Regions from separate parts of the Halomonas sp. ISL-56 genome, predicted to be linked through region 2. Evidence: predicted binding sites of a transcription regulator. Region 2 holds the regulator's gene; each other region holds the start of a gene.
What was found. Region 2 encodes sigma-54, which starts transcription at its own class of promoters, with help from an activator protein. Its sites were predicted from a motif close to TGGCACNNNNNTTGCTNT; they were not measured.
Positions count from the first base shown of each region.

Region 1: the regulator sigma-54 is predicted to act here: its motif matches at 2,456-2,473, upstream of J7J49_RS05985 (NarK family nitrate/nitrite MFS transporter).
Region 3: the regulator sigma-54 is predicted to act here: its motif matches at 2,501-2,518, upstream of J7J49_RS16275 (amino acid ABC transporter substrate-binding protein).

Region 1 is NZ_JAGGRO010000007.1:69,144-76,560, reverse strand. It holds gene J7J49_RS05990 (nitrate regulatory protein) at 1-841, opposite strand, end outside; gene J7J49_RS05985 (NarK family nitrate/nitrite MFS transporter) at 937-2,289, opposite strand; gene J7J49_RS05980 (patatin-like phospholipase family protein) at 2,659-3,678, opposite strand; gene J7J49_RS05975 (CZB domain-containing protein) at 3,790-4,914, opposite strand; gene J7J49_RS05970 (murein L,D-transpeptidase catalytic domain family protein) at 5,085-5,807, opposite strand; gene J7J49_RS05965 (L,D-transpeptidase family protein) at 5,935-7,417, shown strand, end outside.
Region 2 is NZ_JAGGRO010000016.1:149,049-156,465, reverse strand. It holds gene lptB (LPS export ABC transporter ATP-binding protein) at 1-452, shown strand, start outside; gene J7J49_RS14330 (RNA polymerase factor sigma-54) at 596-2,011, shown strand; gene hpf (ribosome hibernation-promoting factor, HPF/YfiA family) at 2,110-2,418, shown strand; gene J7J49_RS14320 (PTS sugar transporter subunit IIA) at 2,423-2,893, shown strand; gene rapZ (RNase adapter RapZ) at 2,998-3,927, shown strand; gene J7J49_RS14310 (HPr family phosphocarrier protein) at 3,972-4,241, shown strand; gene pmbA (metalloprotease PmbA) at 4,257-5,597, opposite strand; gene yjgA (ribosome biogenesis factor YjgA) at 5,768-6,301, shown strand; gene tldD (metalloprotease TldD) at 6,324-7,417, opposite strand, start outside.
Region 3 is NZ_JAGGRO010000019.1:93,733-101,149, forward strand. It holds gene J7J49_RS16265 (amino acid ABC transporter permease) at 1-56, opposite strand, end outside; gene J7J49_RS16270 (amino acid ABC transporter permease) at 72-1,262, opposite strand; gene J7J49_RS16275 (amino acid ABC transporter substrate-binding protein) at 1,365-2,390, opposite strand; gene speE (polyamine aminopropyltransferase) at 2,676-3,542, opposite strand; gene hemE (uroporphyrinogen decarboxylase) at 3,542-4,654, opposite strand; gene ribA (GTP cyclohydrolase II) at 4,917-5,552, shown strand; gene trhA (PAQR family membrane homeostasis protein TrhA) at 5,598-6,272, shown strand; gene cheZ (protein phosphatase CheZ) at 6,554-7,240, shown strand; gene J7J49_RS16305 (glutathione S-transferase family protein) at 7,325-7,417, opposite strand, start outside.

The DNA of each region.
Region 1 (7,417 bases), on a different contig from region 2:
GTGAGATCAACGCATCTTCGACCATTTTCATTGAGTCGATACGCAGGGTGGTCAGTTCGTACCAGGTTTCACCCAGGGTATCCGGTGCCTCTTTGGGCGATGATTGCGATGCCGACGAGCGTTGGCAGGCGATATCGCGCAACTGGCAAATGCCCGACAGCGTGCGCGGTGAAAGCTCTTTTTGCCATGCCTGCTGTGCTTCGGGGGTCGCAAACTCGACAAAGGTGTCAAAGCAGCGCTGTTGATCTGTCATAAGCTGGTTTAGCAGGGCGCGGTGGGGCTCGTCGAAGTGGCCATGAGTAAAGCCAAAGGCGCCACAGGCGCGCTCTTGGCCAGCCAGCTCTTTGCCCTGCATTAAGTGGAAGATGGCGACCAGGGTGCGGGTAATATCAGGATCGATAGAGGTGTCAGCGGCCTCAAACACAATGGCGAGCAGACCACTGGTTAACTGGTTAAACGCCTGAGTTGCCGCATCTGGCGTGATGGCAAAGGTATCGATGGCCTGGCGAAGCGTGCCAAGTTCGTCTAGCGCATACCAAACGGCGGCAATCCGGCGTAGTAAGCGCGCGGCGGCCTGGGGGCGGGCTTCCTCGCTGAGCGCTTCCAGCCGTTGGCGCATTAATGTTTCGGCCTGCTGGCTGTGCTCCCGGTAGGTGTCGCGACGGTTTTTGAAGCGTTGACCCTGGGAGACTAGATAAATCGTCGAGGCGCCTCGTTCACGCTGGAGCATATGAATAAAGCGACTAATGTCGCCGACAATATCGGCGGTGGTGGCAAGGTGGGTAAGGTTGTCGATATCGCAACGGATGGCGGTTAGAAGCAGTTGCTGCGCTGAGGACATAGAGATTTCCTTGAGTGACTCGCCGCCTAAAAATGAGCACTCCCGCTCTGCTGCTTTTAGCAGGAGGGGAGTGCTTTGAGTGTACTGGAAAGCACTTAACGTAACGACAGAGCGCCTGCGCCTACGTCATCACCCACCGCGTCGCGGTAGGCTTTGGCCTCTTCTGCTTCGGTGGCATCGCTAAAGCGCACCAGCAGCACACAAGAGGCCAGAACCAGTACGGTGAGGCCTAGATAGAACAGGCCTTGTTGGTAGGTCAGGCTTTCGCTGCGGAATAGAAAAGCAGCGCCCACTGCGCCTACATTACCGCCAGCGCCCACAATGCCCGCAACGGCTCCCAAGGCTTTTTTATTGATAAACGGCACAACACCGTAGGTAGCGCCCTCTGCCATCTGCACAAACAGGCTGAACACCAGCATAATGCCTATTGCGAGGCTGAGTACGTGCATCTGCGAGAACGCCACCAAGGCAATACCTTCGCAAACCAAGGCTATAAACAACCAGCGAACGCGGCCTTTTAAACCCCCATTTTTGGCGAAGAGATCCGAGAAAACGCCGCCTAGGGTGCGCGCAAAAATATTCATTAACCCGAATAAACCAGCGATCAAACCCGCGGTAGCCAGGGTGAGATCAAACTTATCGAAGAAGTAGATGGCGGCAATATTGTTGATCGTCAACTCCACGCCAAAGCAGAGGCCGTAGACGACGAACAGTGCCCACACACGGATATCCTTGGCGGCGGTTAGAAAGCTTTGCGCTGCGCCGTTCTCACCCGTGGCTTCAGGCAGTTCGCCACGTGCACGCAGTTCGCTGAAATTACCGTTGGGTGCATCCTGGGTGAAAAACCAGTAACCAATACCGGTAAAGAACATCACGACGCCCGGTACCATCATCGCCAAGCGCCAGCCAAAGGCTTCGTTAACGCCCAGCATCAGCATGCCAGAGAAGATCAGCGGCATCAGAATTTGTGTGGTGCCACCCCCTAAGTTGCCCCAACCTGCGCTGGTAGCGTTGGCGGTACCCACCACGTTGGGAGCGAACATCATCGAGGTATGGTACTGGGTAATGACAAAGGAGGCGCCAATCGCCCCTATGGCTAAGCGTGCCAATAGAAAGGTTTCAAAACTGTCGGCTAAGCCAATGCCCATCACCGGAATAGCGCCTAGCAACAGTAGTCCTGTATAGGTTTTACGCGGGCCAATGCGGTCGCACAGTACGCCAATGGCAAGGCGCACAATAACGGTAATCGCCACCGAAGCAATAATCGTATTGCCGATTTGAGTTTGTGTCAGCGAAAGATCTTCACGAACAATCGCCATGAGGGGGGCGATGCCGAACCAGCCAAAGAAACAGATATGAAACGCGAACCATGAGAAGTGGAAAGCGCGCATTTGCGGGGTCGAGAAATTAAATAACCGAATGCGGTTGGCTTTGTTGCGTATGTCCATGGGATGGCCTCACGGGGCATAAAACGAGTTGATCGCTACGCAACGCAAAACGAGTTAGCGCGTTACGCAAACAATTGACGAGAACATGCCTTCACCGTTGAAGGTCAGGTTCGACGCACTCGTACCCAGTTGGGCCTGGTCCACGCCTACCACCACTGGTAGGAGTTATGCAGGTAGTTTGCCAGTTGAATGTTTGTTGCTAAAAATCAGCATGTTAATTTATTTTTGCTGCGCGTGTGAGCGATGAGTGATCAAGGCTATGCTGCATGATTGGGCATGCAGTGCCGCATTTTGCGGCATCTTGGTGCTAGAAGAGTTCTAAAAGAAGAGTTCTGAAAGAAGAGCTTTAAACGTAGTGGGCGTCGCCCGCTATTCATGCAAATAGACGGCGTCTATATCAAGCGTAGAGTAGCTGCCGATGGCATCGAAATGCTCGCTTAGCCAGCGCTCGGCGGCTGCTTGGCCCTGTTCACATAGATGGCATAGAAAAGCCCACTCGGAATTGGATTTGCTGGACACTGAGAGCCCTTCCAGCGCCTGCTCACCGCTGATGCGGTGGAACAACGCTTGTTGGTAGCTGTTTTTAATACCTTGCTCATCAAGGGCGTGCTTAAGTAGTGCGATCATGCGGATCTCTTTAATCAGCGCTGAATTAAAGGTGATTTCGTTAAGACGGTTCATAATCGCCGACGCTGAGGTGGGGACTTCATTGCGGCTAATAGGGTTGATTTGTATCAGCAGAATATCTCGCGCGCTGCACTCTTCCATGAGGGGGAACAGCGCTGGATTTCCCATATAGCCGCCATCCCAATACGCTTCGCCGTCGATCTCCACCGCTTGGAACATAAAGGGTAAGCAGGCGGAGGCCATCACGGCGTCAACGCTCATCTCTTCGCGGCGGAATACGCGCTGTTTGCCCGTGCGTACATTAGTGGCCGCTACAAACAGCTTGAGCTGCTGGCATTTTCTCACCCGCTCGAAATCGATATGACTGGCGACGATATCGCGCAGCGGATTGATGTTGAGTGGGTTGAGTTGGTAGGGGGAGACCACACGGCTTAACAGATCCATGGCAATAAAGCCGGGCGAGTGATCGAGGCTCCAGTTGCCGGTTAATATATCCATGGGGGAGCGGCGGATGGGGCTGGCCATGCCCGCACGACTCACCGCTTGCCAAAAATCGTGGAGTGCTTGCCGAGCGGTTGCTTTATCACCTCGTGTCAGCGCATCGGCCATCACCACGCCGTTCATAGCTCCGGCGCTGGTACCGCTGATACCCTCAATTTCAATACGATCATCGGCCAGTAGGCGATCAATGACCCCCCAGGTATAGGCTCCATGAGCGCCGCCGCCTTGTAACGCGAGGTCTAGCTTTTTGACCTGTGCCATATGCTTTTTCCTATTGTCACTGGTGGGGAGAGTGATTGCAGTAGAAACAGCATGGCATAGGCAGCGAGAGAAGACGAAAGGCTATTTAGCGGGCAGCTCTACGATGGGCGCTTAAGGCGCCCCTGCTAACGGAGAGCGATGGCTGGTTGAGTAGGGCGCCTCAAACATGGCGTGTTCCATGAGGTTGTCCAACTGCAGAGCGAGCTGCTGGCTGGCTTCTTCCATGACGCCTAAAGCGGCCAGTTGGCCATTGCGGTCACCCAGGCGGGCAAACTTGAGTGCTTCAGCGCCGCTGTCGTGCATACGACGATGGGGCGCCGTCAGCGCTCGATAAGCATCGGTGCGTGCATAGCGTTGGTAACCTTCACCCTGCTGATGCCAGCGGCCTAAACGGCACTGGTGATGATCTTCTAGCGGGGTATCTGTATTGGCAGACAGTAACTGCTTATAAAGCCGGCATTTCCATACTGCATGATCAAGCTTGGCGGAGTGTAAAAATGCAGCGGTAGCGCTGTGATGGATTACTTTGTGCATATGCTGGGTTTGATCAGCGAGCTGATGCAATGCCAGTTTGGCTGTTTGCGCCGAGTGGGCAATCTCATCATCGACCAAACGCTTTTTTACCACGGCTTGTGAGTGCTCTCTTACCTGGCTATTCACTTGCTCCATCAGCAGGCTGAGTTGGTGGCTCAATTGATGCATCGTAAGTGCTAAGCGGTGAACGTCATCAGCAATGGCTGCCAGCCCCGGCGATGGCTGGGTGGCGGCGTCAGCGCTGCCCAGCAGGCCCTGGCTATGAGCTGTTTCGAGCGCTGTACTAACCGCTAACGCTTGGGCGTGGCCCGCACTGCGCGCAAGCGCGACCTGCAACTGGCTTAGGGCGTGTAAGGTTTTGGCCAGTACTAACGGGGGTAACGCTTCGGCATGCTCGGTGTCGCGGCAACGCTGATCAAGGCTATTGACCGCTTGTTCAGCGGCAGCAATTAAATTATTCGTCTCCGTCAGAGTGGCACGCTCGCCGGCAAGCTGGTCAGCGTACTCCTGAATACCGCTATTCAGAGAAGCCAGCATATCGGCCCCTCTCGCTTGCAGCATGCCGATAGAGTGTGCCGGTTTCACCAGGCTTAACAAGCGGCAGCTGGGAGAAGGGGTGGCAGCGACAAGCTGAGCGCGTAAGTCGGCGACTTCCTGTTCCAGGCGACGAATTTTTTGATACGGGTGCATAAAGGTGAACATGGCAGAGACACCTACGGCAGATAGCAACGCTTTGTGTTAATTTGTCACGAAGTATTGCAGAGGGTTCCCCGGTGCGCCTGATTTAGCTGCCGTAAATGATGAAAATGAGCTACTGAATGACTGTAAGGCTGAGGCTGTTAACGCTCACGCTTATTATAAAGCCCGTACAATTAGCGCTGGGCAAGCTGTGCCGCGACGCCCGTGCAGCCTAGAAACGCCGAAGTGGCAAGCCACTCTGCATCGGGATAATAAGCGAACACATACTGATCCTCTTTTAGACTATCAATCAGCGGGTAAGTCACATCTTCACGTACCGCCGGGCAGCCATGGCTGCGCCCGAGTCTTCCCGTTTGGGCGATAAACTCGTTGCTCACATAGTCAGCGCCGTGAATAACAATAGCGCGCTCGAACGCCAAGTCATTGACGTTGGGTTCCAGCCCTTCCAGGCGTAGCGAATAGCCGTTACGACCATAATAGCTGTTCATGGTACGAAACAGGCCAATACTGGATTGGTGACTGTCGGGTGTATTGGAAAACGTCTCGGCCTGGGCGTCACCGGAGCCTTGACCGTGGGAGACCAGCTCTTCGAAGAGTAGCTTATGCTGGCGCAAATCAAACACCCATAGGCGCGGCTCGGTAGACGGCAGTGAGTAATCGATCACCGCTAAACGCTCGGCATTAGGTTCGGCACAATTAAGGGCTTGAGCGGCTAAGCGTAGTGCGTCGGGTGATGCCTGGGGGGCGAGCTGCTGCAACTGGTGGTTTAAAGGCAAGACGCCGGAAGGTGGCGTTGAAGCAACCTGGGCAAAAAAGCTGGCGGCGTACAGGGGTAATGTAAATAATGTTAAAGGCAGTGAAAACAGTAATGTGACAAGATGAAAGCGAAGCATCATAAAAATCGATCCTGCTAGTAATATCAGTCATGATGAGTAGCCGACTAAGATAAAAGCTAATATAAAAGCGCTGGTCGGCGGTATGGAATATTTATGTCGGGAACTATAGTAACGCAAGGAGAGGGCGATGAACGAGATACAGCCACTAAGACGATGGGCGATAGGGGTCGCTCTAGTTTTAACGCTTACCCACAGCCCTATAGGCATTAGCAAATCATATGCAGATTCAGCGTCGTTGCAACAGGCGTTAGCCCAGCAGTTAAGCACGGTGGGCGCGCACCGGCTACCCATTGCTGAGTTTTATCAACTGCGCGATGGCCAGCCCGCCTGGCAGACGGCGGTGGCGGTTGAATCATTGGTCGCAGCGTTAAATAGCTTGGAAACCGACGGTCTAGCACCCGAAGATTACCGCGCTGACACGCTGCTCAATGAGTTTGAGCGCAGTCAAGCAGGCGGTGAAGCCACCCAGGCCTCCTTCGATATTAAAGCGACAGCGTCGCTGCTGCTGGCGCTGGATCATTTAGAGCGCGGCAAGGTGAACCCGCGTGATGTCGAGTCCCAGTGGGATGTGCCGCGCCCTGAACGTGGCTACTCGCTGCTGCGGGTTGTGCATGCTGTCGATGACCGTGCGCTTGAAAACGCCATGGCGTTGGCCCGGCCCTCATCCGCTGAATATCAGCACTTGCGCGATGCTTTGAAGCAGCATTATCAGTTGGCTAACCTGGGCAGCGTACCCTATCTAGCGGCGCGGGATGAGTCGCTGCGGCCAGGCGACGAAGCCGACGATGTGAATGTGTTGCGCCAACGTTTAGCGCTGTGGGGAGAGGCTGGTTTACAGGTGGCCGACAGCAGTGCTTATCCAATGATTGGCGTGCAGGCGGCATCTAATCGCCGCACCTATGATGCGCCGCTAGAAGCCGCTGTAAGACGTTTTCAACGCCGCCATCTGCTGCAGGAAGATGGCGTGGTGGGCGAACAAACCCGCCTGGCGTTGAATACCCCGGTGGCGGCGCGAATCGACCAACTGCGGGTCAATTTAGAGCGCGCGCGGTGGATTCGTCCGATGCAGTCTGCCGAGCCACGAGTATGGGTCGATATTGCGGGCTATCGGATGCACTACGTGCGCCCTAACGGCCAGCATTGGGATGCCCGAGTGGTGGTGGGGTCATCGCGCCGTGAAACGCCCATTATCCATTCCACGATCAGCCATTTAACCATCAACCCTTCCTGGACGATCCCGCCAACCATTATGCGCGAGGATGTGTTACCCCAGGTGCGTGCCGATATCGATTATTTGACGCGTAAAAACATTCAGGTGATTAGTCTGTCGGGTGAGCAATTGGTTGCTGAGGAGGTTGATTGGCAGCGCCCCGGTGGCGTTATGTTGCGCCAAGTGGCTGGCGCGGGTAACCCGCTAGGCCGTGTCGTGGTGCGGTTTCCCAACGATGACATGATCTATTTGCACGATACCCCCGCGCGGGGTTTATTCCAGCGTGAACAGCGCGCGCTCAGCTCGGGCTGTATTCGGGTTGAAGGCGTGGCTGAACTAGCACAAATGCTGTTGCAAGACACCGGCAGTCGTTACCAAATGAGTACGCTGTTAAATGGGG
Region 2 (7,417 bases):
AACTTTCGGTTGCTGACAATATTATGGCGATACTCGAGACGCGCAAAGAGCTCAATCGCAGCGACCGGGAACAGCGCTTGGAAGCGCTACTCGAAGACTTTCATATCACTCACATTCGTGACAACCTCGGCATGAGCCTTTCGGGCGGCGAGCGCAGACGCGTGGAAATTGCACGCTCCTTAGCAACAGAGCCTGCCTTTATTTTGCTCGATGAGCCCTTTGCTGGCGTTGATCCCATTTCTGTGGGCGAAATTAAAACCATCATTCGTGCGCTGAAGCAGCGCCATATCGGTGTACTGATTACCGACCATAACGTGCGTGAAACCCTGGATATTTGCGATATCGCCTATATCGTCGGTGATGGGCAAATCATCGCCAGCGGCTCGCCAGCTTCAATACTTACCAACCAAAAAGTAAGGGATGTTTATTTGGGCGCAGATTTTCGCCTCTAAGATTATTTTCACTTCTAAACTGACTTTTCACCCACTAAATAGCGCTTTACAACAACTTTACTACCAATGGCATGCTTATTGCACTTGCACCCGGCACTCACTCGCACTAGTGTGGAACATTCCGATTAACGAGTGGTTCTCAGATGGTCATGAAAGCTTCTCTCCAACTGCGTATCGGCACACAGCTGACCATGACGCCCCAGTTGCAGCAGGCCATTGCGCTGTTGCAACTTTCGACGCTGGACCTTCGTCAAGAAATTCAGCAGGCCCTAGACGCCAATCCCATGCTGGAGCAAGAAGATGAATTTAGTGAGCAGGCTGTCAGCGAGCCTAAAGAAGAAGAGTGGTCAGAGAGCATCCCTACTGAGCTCTCGGTAGATAGCGACTGGTCAGATACCTATCAAGATATGGGTAGCCAGGGTGGTAGCAGCAGCGAAGGCCCCGACTTTGAGCGCCAGGCAGCCGGACAGAGCCTGCACGGGCACCTGCTGTGGCAACTTGCCATGACCGATTTTAGCGCCCGTGAACAGCTTGTCGCGGAGAGCTTAATCGACGCGCTAGATGCTAATGGCTACCTAACCCAGCCGCTCAACGATATCCGTGAAGGACTTCGTGCCCAGGGCATTGACGGGCTTAGTCAGCGCGAAGTGGAAACCACGCTGCTCAAGCTCCAACAGTTTGAGCCAACCGGTATCTTTGCCCGCGATTTGCGTGAATGCCTGATGCTGCAGCTCGCCGCCCTTCCCGACGATACACCACTGCTGGTTCCCGCCCGCCGTCTCGTTCGGCAGTTTCTTGAAGCGCTCGGCAAGGATGATATGCGCTTGCTTAAGCGCCGTCTCGGGCTTGATGACGAGCAGCTGGCCGATGTTATCCTACTCATTCGCAGCCTCGACCCACGTCCAGGTAGCGCCTACGGCGATACCGACGACAGTTATGTAACGCCCGATCTAGTCGTCCGCCACGACCAAGATGGCTGGCATTTAGAGCTCAACCCAGAGGCCCTGCCACGGCTGCGCATTCAGCCCGACTACGCCAGCTTGATTAAGCGTGCGGACAAAAGCGATGATAACCAGTTTCTCAAAGAGCACCTGCAGGAAGCGCGCTGGCTGATTAAGAGCCTGTCTAGCCGTAACGATACGCTATTGCGGGTTGGTCGCGAAATTATCACCCGACAGATTGGCTTTTTGGAGCACGGCGAAGAGGCCATGAAGCCGCTGATATTGGCCGATATTGCCGAAGCCGTTGAGATGCACGAATCAACTATCTCGCGGGTAACGACGCAGAAATACATTCATACGCCCCGCGGTGTTTTTGAGCTTAAGTACTTTTTCTCGAGCCAGGTGAGCAGCCAAGATGGCGACAGTCACTCCAGTACCGCCATCCGCGCGCGTCTCAAAAAACTGATTCAAGAGGAGCCCCCTGGCAAACCGCTTTCTGACAGCCGCTTAGTCACGCTATTAGGCGAAGGGGGCGTGCAGGTGGCGCGTCGCACGGTGGCTAAATATCGTGAAGCCATGGGCATCCCCTCCTCCAGCGAAAGGCGCCGTTTACGCTAGGCCCTGCTGCCGTTTCAGGGAAACTCTCGACAAGGGCTTTGCAACGCGGCAAAAAGGGTTACAATCGAAGTACAGTCCGATGGATAAGGAGTACGTCAATGCAAGTAAATATCACTGGTCATCACGTAGAACTGACTGACGCCTTGCGTGACTATGTCAACGAAAAGCTTGAGCGTGTAGAGCGCCATTACGACAATATAACTACGGTGCAAGTCACCTTATCAGTGGAGAAAGAGCGCCAGCAGGCCGCCTGTACGCTGCACGCCGCAGGTGCTGACTTACATGCGGAAGCCCTAGACAGTGATATGTACGCCGCTATCGACGCCCTAGCGGATAAAATCGACCGTCAACTCGTTAAACACAAGGAAAAAGCACAAGCTCGCGCCCAAGGCGCAGGTGTGCGTTAATTCAATGACGTTGGAAACCATACTTCCCCCGGAACGCGTTCTATTTGACGTACCCGGGGGCAGCAAAAAAAGGGTGCTGGAGTTTTACAGCACCTTTATTGCCCAAAATATTCCCAGCTTGGACAGCCAAGAAGTGTTTAGCCGTTTAATCGGCCGTGAACGCTTAGGCAGCACCGGTATTGGTAACGGCGTGGCTATTCCCCATGCGCGTAGCCCCCACTGCACCGCCCCTATCGCTGGTTTTTTAAAATTGTCAGAAGCGATTGATTTTGACGCTATCGACGGCGACCCGGTAGACCTGGTGTTTGTACTGTTGGTACCCGAAGAAGCAGATGACACGCACCTTTCACTGCTCGGCCAAGTAGCGACCATCATGAATGATGCGGATACACGCCAGCTGCTGCGTAAAGCGGCCAGTCAGCGTGAATTGCTTGAGCTCATCACCGCCAAAATTCGTGAGCAATCAGCGGCCTAACTGGTCTTAAAACCTTTTTTAAAACCTATTTAAGGTTAGGCACCGCAGGTGTATGTTTCGCTCACCACCCTTAACGCAGCTTGACCAAGGCAAAGAGAGACTCTATGCAACTGGTGATCATTAGCGGCCGCTCAGGTTCAGGTAAATCTATCGCTCTACAGGCGCTGGAGGATCTTGGCTACTACGCGATTGATAACCTCCCCGCTATGCTGCTGGGCTCGTTGGTGGACGAATTACGCGGCCAGGGTGACCGTGCTCATTTGGCGGTCAGTATTGATGCCCGTAATTTGCCGGGAGCGCTGGAGCGCTTGCCCTCTTTGTTAGAGGAGCTGCGCCAGCGTAAAATTAACTTTCAAGTGATTTACTTGACCACCGATGCCCGCATCCTGCTTGAGCGTTACTCGGCTACCCGGCGACGTCATCCGCTGACTCGCGATAGTGAAATGACCCTCGAAGAAGCGATTAATAAAGAAGAAGAGACGCTGGAGGATATTCGCGACCTAGCCGACTTACTGATCGATACATCACGGTTATCGGTACACGATTTACGCCGTCGCATTACCGACCAGGTAGCGCACCAGCACCGCGATAAGCTAACGCTGACCCTTGAGTCATTCGGCTACAAACGCGGCGTGCCGTTAGATGCTGACTTGGTCTTCGACGTGCGCTGCCTGCCGAATCCTTACTGGGATCCAACGCTGCGCCAGTTCACCGGCCGTGACGCTGATATTGTGGCTTTTTTGAGCAGCTACCCTATTGTTGACGCCATGAGCAACGATATTTTGGCGTGGCTTGAGCGTTGGCTACCCGCTTACCAGAATAGCCAACGCAGCTACATGACCATCGCGATTGGCTGCACCGGTGGCCAACACCGCTCGGTCTACATGGTCGAGAAGCTGGCGGAGAGGTTGACCACTAGCATGGGCGACGTTCAACTACGCCATCGTGAACTGGGGCTGCACTACACCTTGGGTGAACAGTCGGCGGCGGCTCTCCTCAGCGCTACTTCCAACAACGAACGGAAAGAGACTTAGCGCGTCTATCCATTAATGACACCACTCGGCGAGAAGGAACCAGGGTGCCAGAAAGAATACTCACACTTACCAATCAACGCGGGCTACATGCTCGCGCGGCGACAAAACTGGTCAAATGCGGCCAACAGTTTACGGCTAAAATACGTGTTTACAAACAGCAACAGGTAGCTGACGCCGCCAACATCATGTCACTGCTGATGCTAGCCGCCCCTTGCGGTACCGAGCTAACGATCAACGCCGAAGGTGATGACGCCGAACAGGCGCTTGAAGCCATTCAAGCGCTGTTCGATGCCCGCTTCGAGGAAGATCAGTAGCCGCCGCTATACCTGTTAGTCACCCGCCACCGTCATCGCATCAATCAACCAACTACCCGTGTGAACACTGCCACGGGTATCAGTGTCATCGCCAATCCCGACTAATCCAGCAAACATCCGATCTAGGTTACCGGCAATGGTGAACTCTTCAACCGGGTACTGCACCTTACCGTTTTCGACCCAAAAACCTGCTGCACCGCGGGAGTAATCACCGGTCACGCCATTAACGCCTTGGCCCATCAGCTCAGTCACCCAAATACCCCTGCCCATCTCCTGCAGCAGGCTTTCGCGTGATTGCAGCGGCGCCGCTAACCTTACGTTCCTCGCCCCACCGGCATTCCCCGTGGTATGCATACCCAACCGACGAGCGCTGTAAGCAGAGAGCATATAGCTTGCGATGCTACCCTGATCGATAAAGCGATTATTGCGGGTTTGCACACCCTCGCCATCAAATGGCGAGCTGGCCGTGGCACCAATATCCATGGGCCGCTCTTCAAGACTAAACCAGTCTGGAAACAATGGTGTGCCGAGCCGGTCACACAAAAACGAGGCCTGACGGTAGAGCGCGCCACCGGCTAAACCACCAAGCAGATGGCCAATTAAGCCACTGGCCAACGAGGGGTCAAACAGCACCGGAAAGGTACCCGTGGGGGGACGTTTAGCACCCAGCCTGCGCAGCGTGCGCGCGGCGGCCTCGCGGCCCACCTCGGCGGGGTCACGCAGCGTCTTGGGGTCGCGGGCAGAGGTATAGTCGTAGTCGCGCTGCATACCGGCCGCGTCTTGGGCAATCAGCATGCATGACAGTGAGTGACTACTGCCCTTTTGGGTGCCTAAAAAGCCGTGGCTATTGGCGTAAACGCGTACCCCTTCGCCGCTGGAAAGTGACGCGCCATCCGACTGGGAAATGCCTTCAACGTCGCGCCCCGCCTGCTCACAGGCAAGCGCCAGCTCAATCGCCTTATCCGTTGTCAGGGCCCAGGGGTAGTGCACTTTTAGATCGGGCAACTCGGCGGCCATCAGAGAAGCGTCAGCTAGCCCTGCGGCCGGGTCTTCGCCGGTATAACGAGCAATCGCCAGCGCTTTCTCCACCGCTGCCTGAATCGAGGCGCTGCTGGCGTCTGTGGACGAGGCGCTGCCTTTACGCTGGCCCACGTAAAGCGTGACGGCAATGCCCTGGTCACGGGATAACTCAACCGTTTCAACTTCACCCTGACGAACGCTAACGCCGATGCCCTGATCAACGCTGGCGCCCACTTCGGCAGCATCCGCGCCCAAGCGTTTTGCCAGCGCTAGCGCCTCTTCGGCACGCGCGGTCAATAACGACTGCTGCGCGGATGCATCAAATGCCTGTGCCATATGGCCTCCTTTTTTCAACCGAATGTCTCTCAACCGAATATCTTTCAAGAGAACGTCTTTCAAGAGAACGTCTTTCAAGAGAGTATCTTTCAAGAGAGTATCTTCGGCGAATCAATGTTGTACTCGCAGCTGGTATAATGCCGCCACGAATCTTGTCTGTGAGTCACACTATGCGTAAGCAACGTCCCGATCCCGTCCTAAGTACTAATGAAGTAGAAGAGCAGGAAGAACGCCCTAGCAAGTCGCAACTCAAACGTGAAATGCATGCCTTACAGGCACTTGGGGAAACCTTAATCGCCATGCGACCGGCGGAACGCGCCCGCTTCCCCCTCTCTGACGATATGCTGCGCGCTATCGAGGAAACCTCGCGCATTCGTTCCCATGAAGGTCGCCGCCGTCATATGCAGTATGTCGGTAAGCTAATCCGTAAAGAGGATCTCACCGCCATTCAAGGCGTATTCGATTCCATCGATCAGGAGCAGGAGCAGCGCGACCATGCCTTCCACCGACTGGAAAAATGGCGGGAACGCTTAATTGACGAAGGCGATCCTGCTGTTGACCTTTTTATGGCAGAGCACCCAGATGCCGACCGCCAGACTTTGCGTCAGTTGATTCGCAACGCCCAGCGAGAACGCGAACAGGGCAAACCACCCACCAGCTCGCGCAAGCTCTTCAAACACCTGCGCGAAACGCTTGCTCTTTAAAGGCAGCACTTAAGACCAGTACTTAAGACTGAGTCCCACCGACGGTCAGCTCATCCAATTTCAAGGTAGGCTGGCCGACACCCACCGGCACTCCCTGCCCCTCTTTACCACACACGCCGATGCCGGCATCCAGCGCCATATCGTGGCCAATCATGGAGACACGCTGCATCGCTGCCGGCCCATTACCAATTAAGGTGGCCCCTTTCACCGGCGCCGTCACTTTACCGTCTTCAATTAGGTAGGCTTCGCTGGCAGAGAACACAAATTTACCCGAGGTAATATCCACCTGACCGCCGCCAAAGCTCACCGCATAAATACCGCGCTTAACGCTTTTGATGATATCGCTGGGCTCTTCTTGACCTGCGAGCATAACGGTATTCGTCATACGCGGCATCGGCAGGTGGGCAAAGGATTCACGCCGCGCGTTGCCTGTGGGGGCCATACCCATTAAGCGAGCATTGAGTTTGTCCTGCATATAGCCAGTCAAAATACCGTCTTCAATAAGCGGCGTGTATTGGCCCGGCGTGCCCTCGTCATCAACGCTCATGGAGCCACGGCAATCCGCTAGCGTAGCATCGTCGACAATAGTGACGCCTTTAGCGGCTACCCGCTTACCCATTTGGCCCGCAAAGGCGGAACTTCCCTTACGGTTAAAATCCCCTTCCAAGCCGTGGCCGACGGCTTCATGGAGTAAAATCCCCGGCCAGCCTGACGCCAGCACCACCGGCATTTGCCCAGCGGGCGCATCAATGGCTTCCAGGTTGACCAGCGCCTGACGAACGGCTTCTTTAGCGTACTGCTCTGCGACTTGATCATCGCGCAATTTGGCCATGGAGTAACGACCACCACCGCCCGCGCTGCCGCGCTCACGGCGTCCGTTCTTAACCGCAATCACGCTGACATTAAAGCGCACCAGCGGGCGAATATCTGCCGCCAAAGTGCCATCGCTGGCCCGCACTAACACCACTTCGTAGGTGCCCGATAGGGAAGCACTCACCTGACTGATGCTAGGATCTGCGGCACGGGCGACTCGGTCAGCCTGTTTTAACATGGCGACTTTCTCTTCGGCGCTTAGCCCGGCTAATGGGTCAATCCCCGCGTAGCGCGACGTAGCCG
Region 3 (7,417 bases), on a different contig from region 2:
CCAATGGTGCCTTTAGGAGCCGGGCGCTGAGGTATGGTTTCTTTATTGTGAATCATGGGGTCGCCTCCGGCCTAGCGTTCAACTAGCGCAACGCGAGCGTTGAACCAGTTCATGAACATGGACACCAGCAAGCTGATGATCAGATAAACCGCCATGGTCATGGCAATTACTTCGATGGCCTGACCGGTCTGGTTGAGCGTGGTACCGGCGAAAACCGAGACTAAGTCGGGGTAGCCGATGGCGGTGGCCAGTGACGAGTTTTTAATCAGATTGAGATATTGGCTAGTGAGCGGCGGAATGATGACGCGCATGGCCTGGGGGATGACCACCAAACGTAACACTAATTTGCGCGGCAAGCTCAATGCCTGGGCGGCTTCCGTTTGGCCATGGGGAATGGCCTGGATGCCCGAGCGCACAATCTCAGCAATAAACGATGCGGTATAGATAGACAGCGCCAGCCACAGGGCCAAAAATTCGGGGATGATGGTGATACCACCGCCGAAGTTAAAGCCGCGCAGTACCGGCATCTCCCAGGTGACCGGGACACCGGTGGCCACCAATACCAGCAATGGCAGGCCAAAAATAATCACCAGCGACATCCAGAAGACCGGCAGGCGCTTCCCGGTGGCTTCATGGCGGCGCTTGTTCCAAATGACCAGTGCAATGCTGGCAATGATTGCCACCACAAAGGTAGCGGGGATCAGCCCAAATCCAGACTCAAACAGCGGTTGGGGCAGGTACAGCCCACGCACGTTCAGGAAAATGGCTTCGCCAAACGCCATACTTTCCCTGGCGCTAGGTAGCGTCCGCAGTACCGCGAAATACCAGAAGAAGATTTGCAGCAACAGCGGGATATTACGAAACGTTTCGATATACGCGTTGGCTAGCTTAGCGATTAGCCAGTTGGGCGATAGTCGCGCAATACCGACAATAAAACCAATAATCGAAGCCGCTAACACGCCTAGTCCGCCCACTAACAGCGTGTTGAGCAAGCCGATAATGAAGGTGCGGCCGTAGGTGCTTTGGGAGGAGTACTCGATTAAGGTTTGACCAATACCAAAGCCTGCTGTGTTGCCCAGGAAGCCAAAGCCTGTCGTGATGCCGCGAGCATTCAGGTTGGCTTGGGTATTGCCGATAATATAGATCAGGAAAGCCGCAACAACCGCGACTAAAATGAGCTGAAAAATAAGTGCGCGCTTAGCGCGGTCTCGCCAAAACGGCGGCTTTTGGCCGGCGGGGCGAGCGTTAGGTCTTACAGACATGGGTGGCGTCTCCGCGATACGGAAGGTCAATCAGATGGCCCGCCTATTCCCTTTTAACAGAAACCTGTGAAGAGGGCGGCGGGCCGGGGTCAAGCGAGACGCTTAGCGAATCGGGGGAGCGTACTGGAAGCCGCCGTCGTTCCACAGGGCATTTACACCGCGCTCAATTTCCAGCGGAGAGTCCATACCCACGTTACGTTCGAAGCTTTCAGCGTAGTTACCGACTTGGCTAATGATGTTGTAAGCCCAGTCCGCTTCAAGACCCATGCCCTCGCCATAGTTGCCGTCTTGACCAAGCAAGCGAGCTACATCGGGGTTTTCAGAGCTGAGCATCTCTTCCGCGTTTCCGCTGGTCACGCCGTACTCTTCTGCGTTAATCATCGCAAACAGCGACCATTTCACGATGTTGAACCAAGTGTCGTCACCCTGACGAACCACAGGGCCCAGCGGCTCTTTGGAAATAACGTCAGACAGGATCATTGACGCTTCAGGGTCATCAAGCTGGATACGCAGTGCAGCTAGCTGAGAAGTATCAGATGTCAGCACGTCACAGCGGCCAGCTTGATAACCACCCACAGTTTGCTCAGAGGTATCAAATACGATTGGGTTGAATTCCATGTCGTTAGCACGGAAGTAGTCAGCCAGGTTCAGCTCTGTAGTGGTACCTGATTGAATACAGATGGAGGCACCGTCGAGCTCATCGGCACCGGTAATGCCCAAATCGCGAGAGACCATGAAGCCTTGGCCGTCGTAAAAGTTAACGCCGGTGAAGTTCAGACCCAGGGTAGTGTCGCGGGTGGTCGTCCAGGTTGTGTTGCGTGACAGAACATCAACTTCGCCAGACTGCAGGGCGGTGAAGCGCTCAACGGCGTTAAGGGAAATGTAGTTAACGGCTTCTGCATCGCCGAGTACCGCTGCCGCTACTGCGCGGCAAACATCAACGTCCAGGCCCTGCCAATTGCCGTCGTCATCGGGTGCGGAGAAGCCCGGCAAACCATCGCTCACACCACACTGAACGGCGCCACGCTCAATCGTATCTTCCAAGGTATCGGCTTGAGCAGTCGCCATTCCCGCTAGGCTAAGTGAGCCAGCGGACGCTAGCAGCGCTAGGTGTTTTTTATTGAACATTTAGTTTCCCTCGAAGTTATTGAAAATCAGCTATTGAAGATCAGCTATTGAAATCAGTCGCTGAAATCAGTAATTGGTATCGCTATGCATGCCGTAGCATGTAACTAAACCTAGCAAGGAAGATGCCAACAAGGGTACAGGCGTTAATTCAGCGCTTTTCAACGCTACTCAACGAATTCAAGACGAAGGTCTAGGTGCAAAAAAGTTACCGCTCAACTCGCTTTGCACCTTTATAGGGCAAGCTGAGGTGAGCGGTAACAGAAAGGCGGGCAATCGGAGTGCGGTTTATTCGCTTGCGAATGCCCTGCGCATAAACGGCGGTAGGGCGAGCGCGCCACGATGGGCTTCAACGCTGTAGTACTCAAGGGGCAGGTCGTGGCTGGCGGCCGCCTGTTCGCGGAACGTATTCACATCGGTGGCTTTACCCGCCAATGTCACGCTCCACCAGCCTGAGGGGTAAACAGGCTGCGGGAAAGGCAGTGTGGCAACGCTGTTGAAACCCGCTTCAAGCATATCGTGGCGTAATTCACGAATGATCGAACCCGTGTGGTAAAGCGGTGATTCGCTCTGCTGCACCATCACGCCGCCGCTTTTCAAAATACGATGGCAGCGCTTTAAAAAGTCGGTTTTGAACAGCCCTTCAGCAGGCCCAACCGGGTCGGTGGAGTCGATAATCAGTACATCAATGCTCTCATCAGGTGCATCGTCGACCCACTTGACGCCATCAGCGAACAGCAACTCGGCGCGCGGGTCGTTATTTGCTTCTACCAACGACGGGAAAAAGCGTTCAGACGCTTTGGTAACTTCTTCATCGATATCAATTTGGGTAACTTTCTCTACGCCTGGGTGGCGGAGCACTTCTTTTAGCGTGCCGCAGTCGCCGCCACCGATAATCACCACTCGCTTGGGATCCTGGTGGGTAAACAGTGCCGGATGAGCGATCATCTCGTGATAAAGAAAGTTATCGCGATCGGTCAGCATCACGCAGCCATCCAGCACCATCAGGTTGCCGTAGGTCTCGGTGGCGTAAACCTCCAGGTGCTGGTACTCGCTCTGCACATCCAGCAGCTTTGCAGAGATTTTTAGTGAGAAAGCGCTGCCGTGGCTATCGAAGACTTCGGTAAACCACTGGTCGTCGCGTAAATCGCTCATCAATTGGCTCCTGAATGCTGTGCATTTGTGTGCGTCGGAATATCGCGGTGATACTGCGGACTTAGCTCGTGCAGCGCCTCCATAAAGGCGGTGACGTTATCGGGGTTGGTAAACTGGCTGATGCCGTGGCCCAGGTTAAACACATGGCCAGGGCCGTGGCCGTAGCTTTCCAGCACGCGAGCCACTTCAGCACGGATAGCTGAGGGGCGGGCAAACAGCACGTTGGGATCCAAGTTGCCCTGTAGCGCTACCTTGTGGCCAACGCGAGCGCGCGCATCGGAAAGCTCGGTAGACCAGTCGATACCTAGCGCATCGGCACCGGCACAGGCGATATGCTCAAGCCACTGGCCGCCGTTTTTGGTGAACAAAATCACCGGTACGCGGCGTCCCTCGTGCTCGCGAATCAGTCCGGAAACGATTTGCTCCATGTAGCGCAGCGAAAATTCCAGGTACGCGGGTGTAGACAGCGCGCCGCCCCAGGTATCAAAAATCTGCACTGCCTGGGCGCCCGCTCGGATCTGCGCGTTCAGGTAGTCAGTCACCGCGTGGGCCAGGGTATCCAGCAACTGGTGCATGGTATCCGGCGTATCGTAGAGCATGGTTTTCAGATGGCGGAAGTCTTTGCTGGAACCACCCTCGACCATATACGTCGCCAATGTCCAGGGGCTGCCGGAGAAACCGATCAGCGGCATACGGCCATTCAGCTCGCGGCGAATGGTCGACACTGCGCGCATCACGTAATCCAGGTCGCGCTCGGCGTCGGGTACGCTGAGTGCGGCGACCTCTTCCGCGGTGCGCACAGTTTTACGAAATTTGGGGCCTTCGCCGGTTTCAAAATAGAGCCCCAGACCCATGGCATCGGGAATGGTTAAAATATCTGAAAACAGAATGGCGGCATCCAGCGGGTAGCGCTCCAAGGGCTGCAGGGTGACTTCGCAGGCCAGATCATGGTTGCGGCACAAGTCCATAAAGCTGCCTGCATCGGCACGACTGGCGCGGTACTCCGGCAGATAGCGGCCCGCCTGGCGCATCATCCACACCGGGGTGCGGTCGACGGGCTGACGCGCTAGCGCGCGAAGGAATCGATCATTTTGCAAAGGTGTAGGGGTCATAGATACTTGCTCTTAAGAAATTTGCCCGCATCGTACTTGAAGCCGTATCGGGGAACGTATGAACGCAATTGTACTTGAAGATAGCCATTAGAGCGGCGTACTCGATGGCAAAAATCGTCGCACCCAGTCAATTTTTCTCGCCTAATTAGCCGATTTTAGCTTCTTCGCCAGCGTGAGGCGTGCGCCGCTTCCTGTTAGAATACTGGCCCACTTTGCCAACACTGGTGTGGTTAACTGGTTTGGTCAATCAGCGAGGTAACCTGTGACCATTCGCTTCATTGCCGCTTCCCGGCTGCCCACGCCCTGGGCAACATTTACTATGCATGGCTTCGAAGATGAGGCCACTGGCAAGGATCATATCGCCCTAACGCTGGGTGATGTGACCGGCGACGAGCCGGTATTGGGGCGGGTACATTCCGAGTGTTTGACGGGCGATGCGCTGTTTTCCATGCGCTGCGACTGCGGCTACCAATTGCAGGAAGCGCTTAAACGCATCGCTGAAGAGGGCCGCGGCGTACTGTTTTATCTGCGCCAGGAAGGGCGCGGTATTGGCCTGTTAAACAAAATTCGCGCTTATCATCTGCAGGATCAAGGCGCCGATACGGTTGAGGCCAACGAACAACTTGGTTTTGGCGCCGATATGCGCCGCTACGACCTGTGCGTACCGATGCTCAACCACCTGGGCATTACGTCGTTAAGATTAATGACCAACAACCCGCGCAAAGTAGACGCGCTCACCCGCGATGGGGTGAACGTGGTGGAACGCCTGCCGATCACCACCGGCTTGAATCCCCATAACGAGCAGTACCTCTCTACTAAAGCGGGTAAGCTCGGTCACATGATGGCGTTGGATGATTTCACCCATGCCAGCGATGTGGATATTGAGCGTAAGGGGTGATAGAAGGAGTGCTATTAAAGAGGAGTTCGTTAGGAGCGCTCTAGAATGAAAACCGTATGTGAAGAGCAGGGCGAATTCAGCATCGTTGAAGAGTGGCTGCACAGTATCACCCACGGTATCGGTGCCGTGCTTAGCCTGGTGGGGATGGTGGTGCTGCTGGTGGCCGCGAGCTTCGCTGCCCATGTTGACCCGTGGAAAATTGTCAGCCTGAGCCTCTACGGCATCACGCTGGTTCTGCTGTATACCGCTTCGACTCTTTACCACGGCATCCCTCATCGGCGCTGGAAGCAGCGCTTTCAGCTACTGGATCACTGCGCGATTTATCTACTCATCGCCGGGACTTACACACCCTTTTTACTCGTCAATATGCGCGGCACTACGGGCTGGGTCTTGTTTGCCGCCGTATGGTCGTTGGCGCTCCTGGGCATTGCCTGCATACTGCTATGGCCTCAGCGCTTTTCGGTATTACGCGTAGCGATTTATTTACTCATGGGCTGGATGATCGTGCTGGCGTCAGGCGAGCTGGCCGCCAGCTTATCGAAAACCGGTATCGTCCTGCTGGCCGCAGGAGGAATTACCTATACGCTAGGGGTTATCTTCTACGCCGTGCGCGCTATTCCCTACAACCACGCGATTTGGCACCTGTTTGTGATTGGCGGCAGTGTCTGTCACTACTTTGCCGTTTATAGCGCCGTTCTTCCGCACGCTTCGGCTGCTTAACGGTTAATAGCTTGTTTTCGAGCCATTACCTACTTGAACCTGCGTGACAATTAGACAGCTTTTAGGGTATGAAAATACCTGTAACTCGCAGAATCTTTCTATTAACTAAGCGTTAAACTTAAGTTTTAGGATATTAAGCCGAAAGTAGTATTGGGGTTTGCTGCTGACCTGGATGTTATGTAGCGTCGAACGGCCTTAAAAACCACAGCGGGTTCGTATAGTGATGTCTATCACCACACCCAAAACGACATTCAATAAGATTTTCCAACAAGAGGATTGTCATGAGCACTGTTAACAACGCCCACGACACGACCATGCCGTCGGTACTGGGCAAAAAAGACAGTACTGATGAGATGGTGCATCGCATTGGCCACTTAACGCGCCTGCTGCGGGACAGCATGAAAGAGCTGGGCTTAGATCAGCAGATTACACAGGCGGCGCAAGCGATACCGGATGCCAATGACCGGCTCAACTACGTTGCCTCAATGACGGAGCAGGCCGCAGAAAGGGCATTGAACGCCGTTGAGCGGGCGCAGCCAGTGCAAGATAGTCTTGAAGAAGAGGGCGCGGCGCTTAATAAGCGCTGGCAGGCAGCGGCAGCCAAGCTCGCCGCGGTAGAGGGTGACCCTCAGCTTGTCGAGGATACCCAGCGCTTTTTGAGCGATAAGCTGCCCGCCGCAACGGGGGCGACGCAAAAAGAGCTGCTTGAAATCATGATGGCCCAGGACTTCCAGGATCTCACTGGCCAAGTGATTAAGAAAATGATCGAAGTCATCAAACTCATCGAAGAGCAGCTTGTTCAGGTGTTAGTCGATAATGTGCCCAACGTTACCGATGGCGTTAAACTTGAAGATGATCGCGATGAACATGCCAAACTGCGTAATGGGCCACAGGTGGGTAAAGACAAAACAGATGTGGCAACAGGGCAGGATCAAGTAGACGACCTGCTTGATGAGCTTGGTTTTTAGCGGACGACTAGCCTGGAGCACACACAACCGTTGCCGCGCACTGACAGCAACGGTCTTGAAGCGTTTTGATGCCGTTGGTTCTGATTAGCCCTTCGCTGCTGCCTGCTCTCTTTCCATTGCCCTTGTCATCGCGGCGCGCTGAATATGGCGCTCGCGATAAGCCATCAGCGGTTCGGG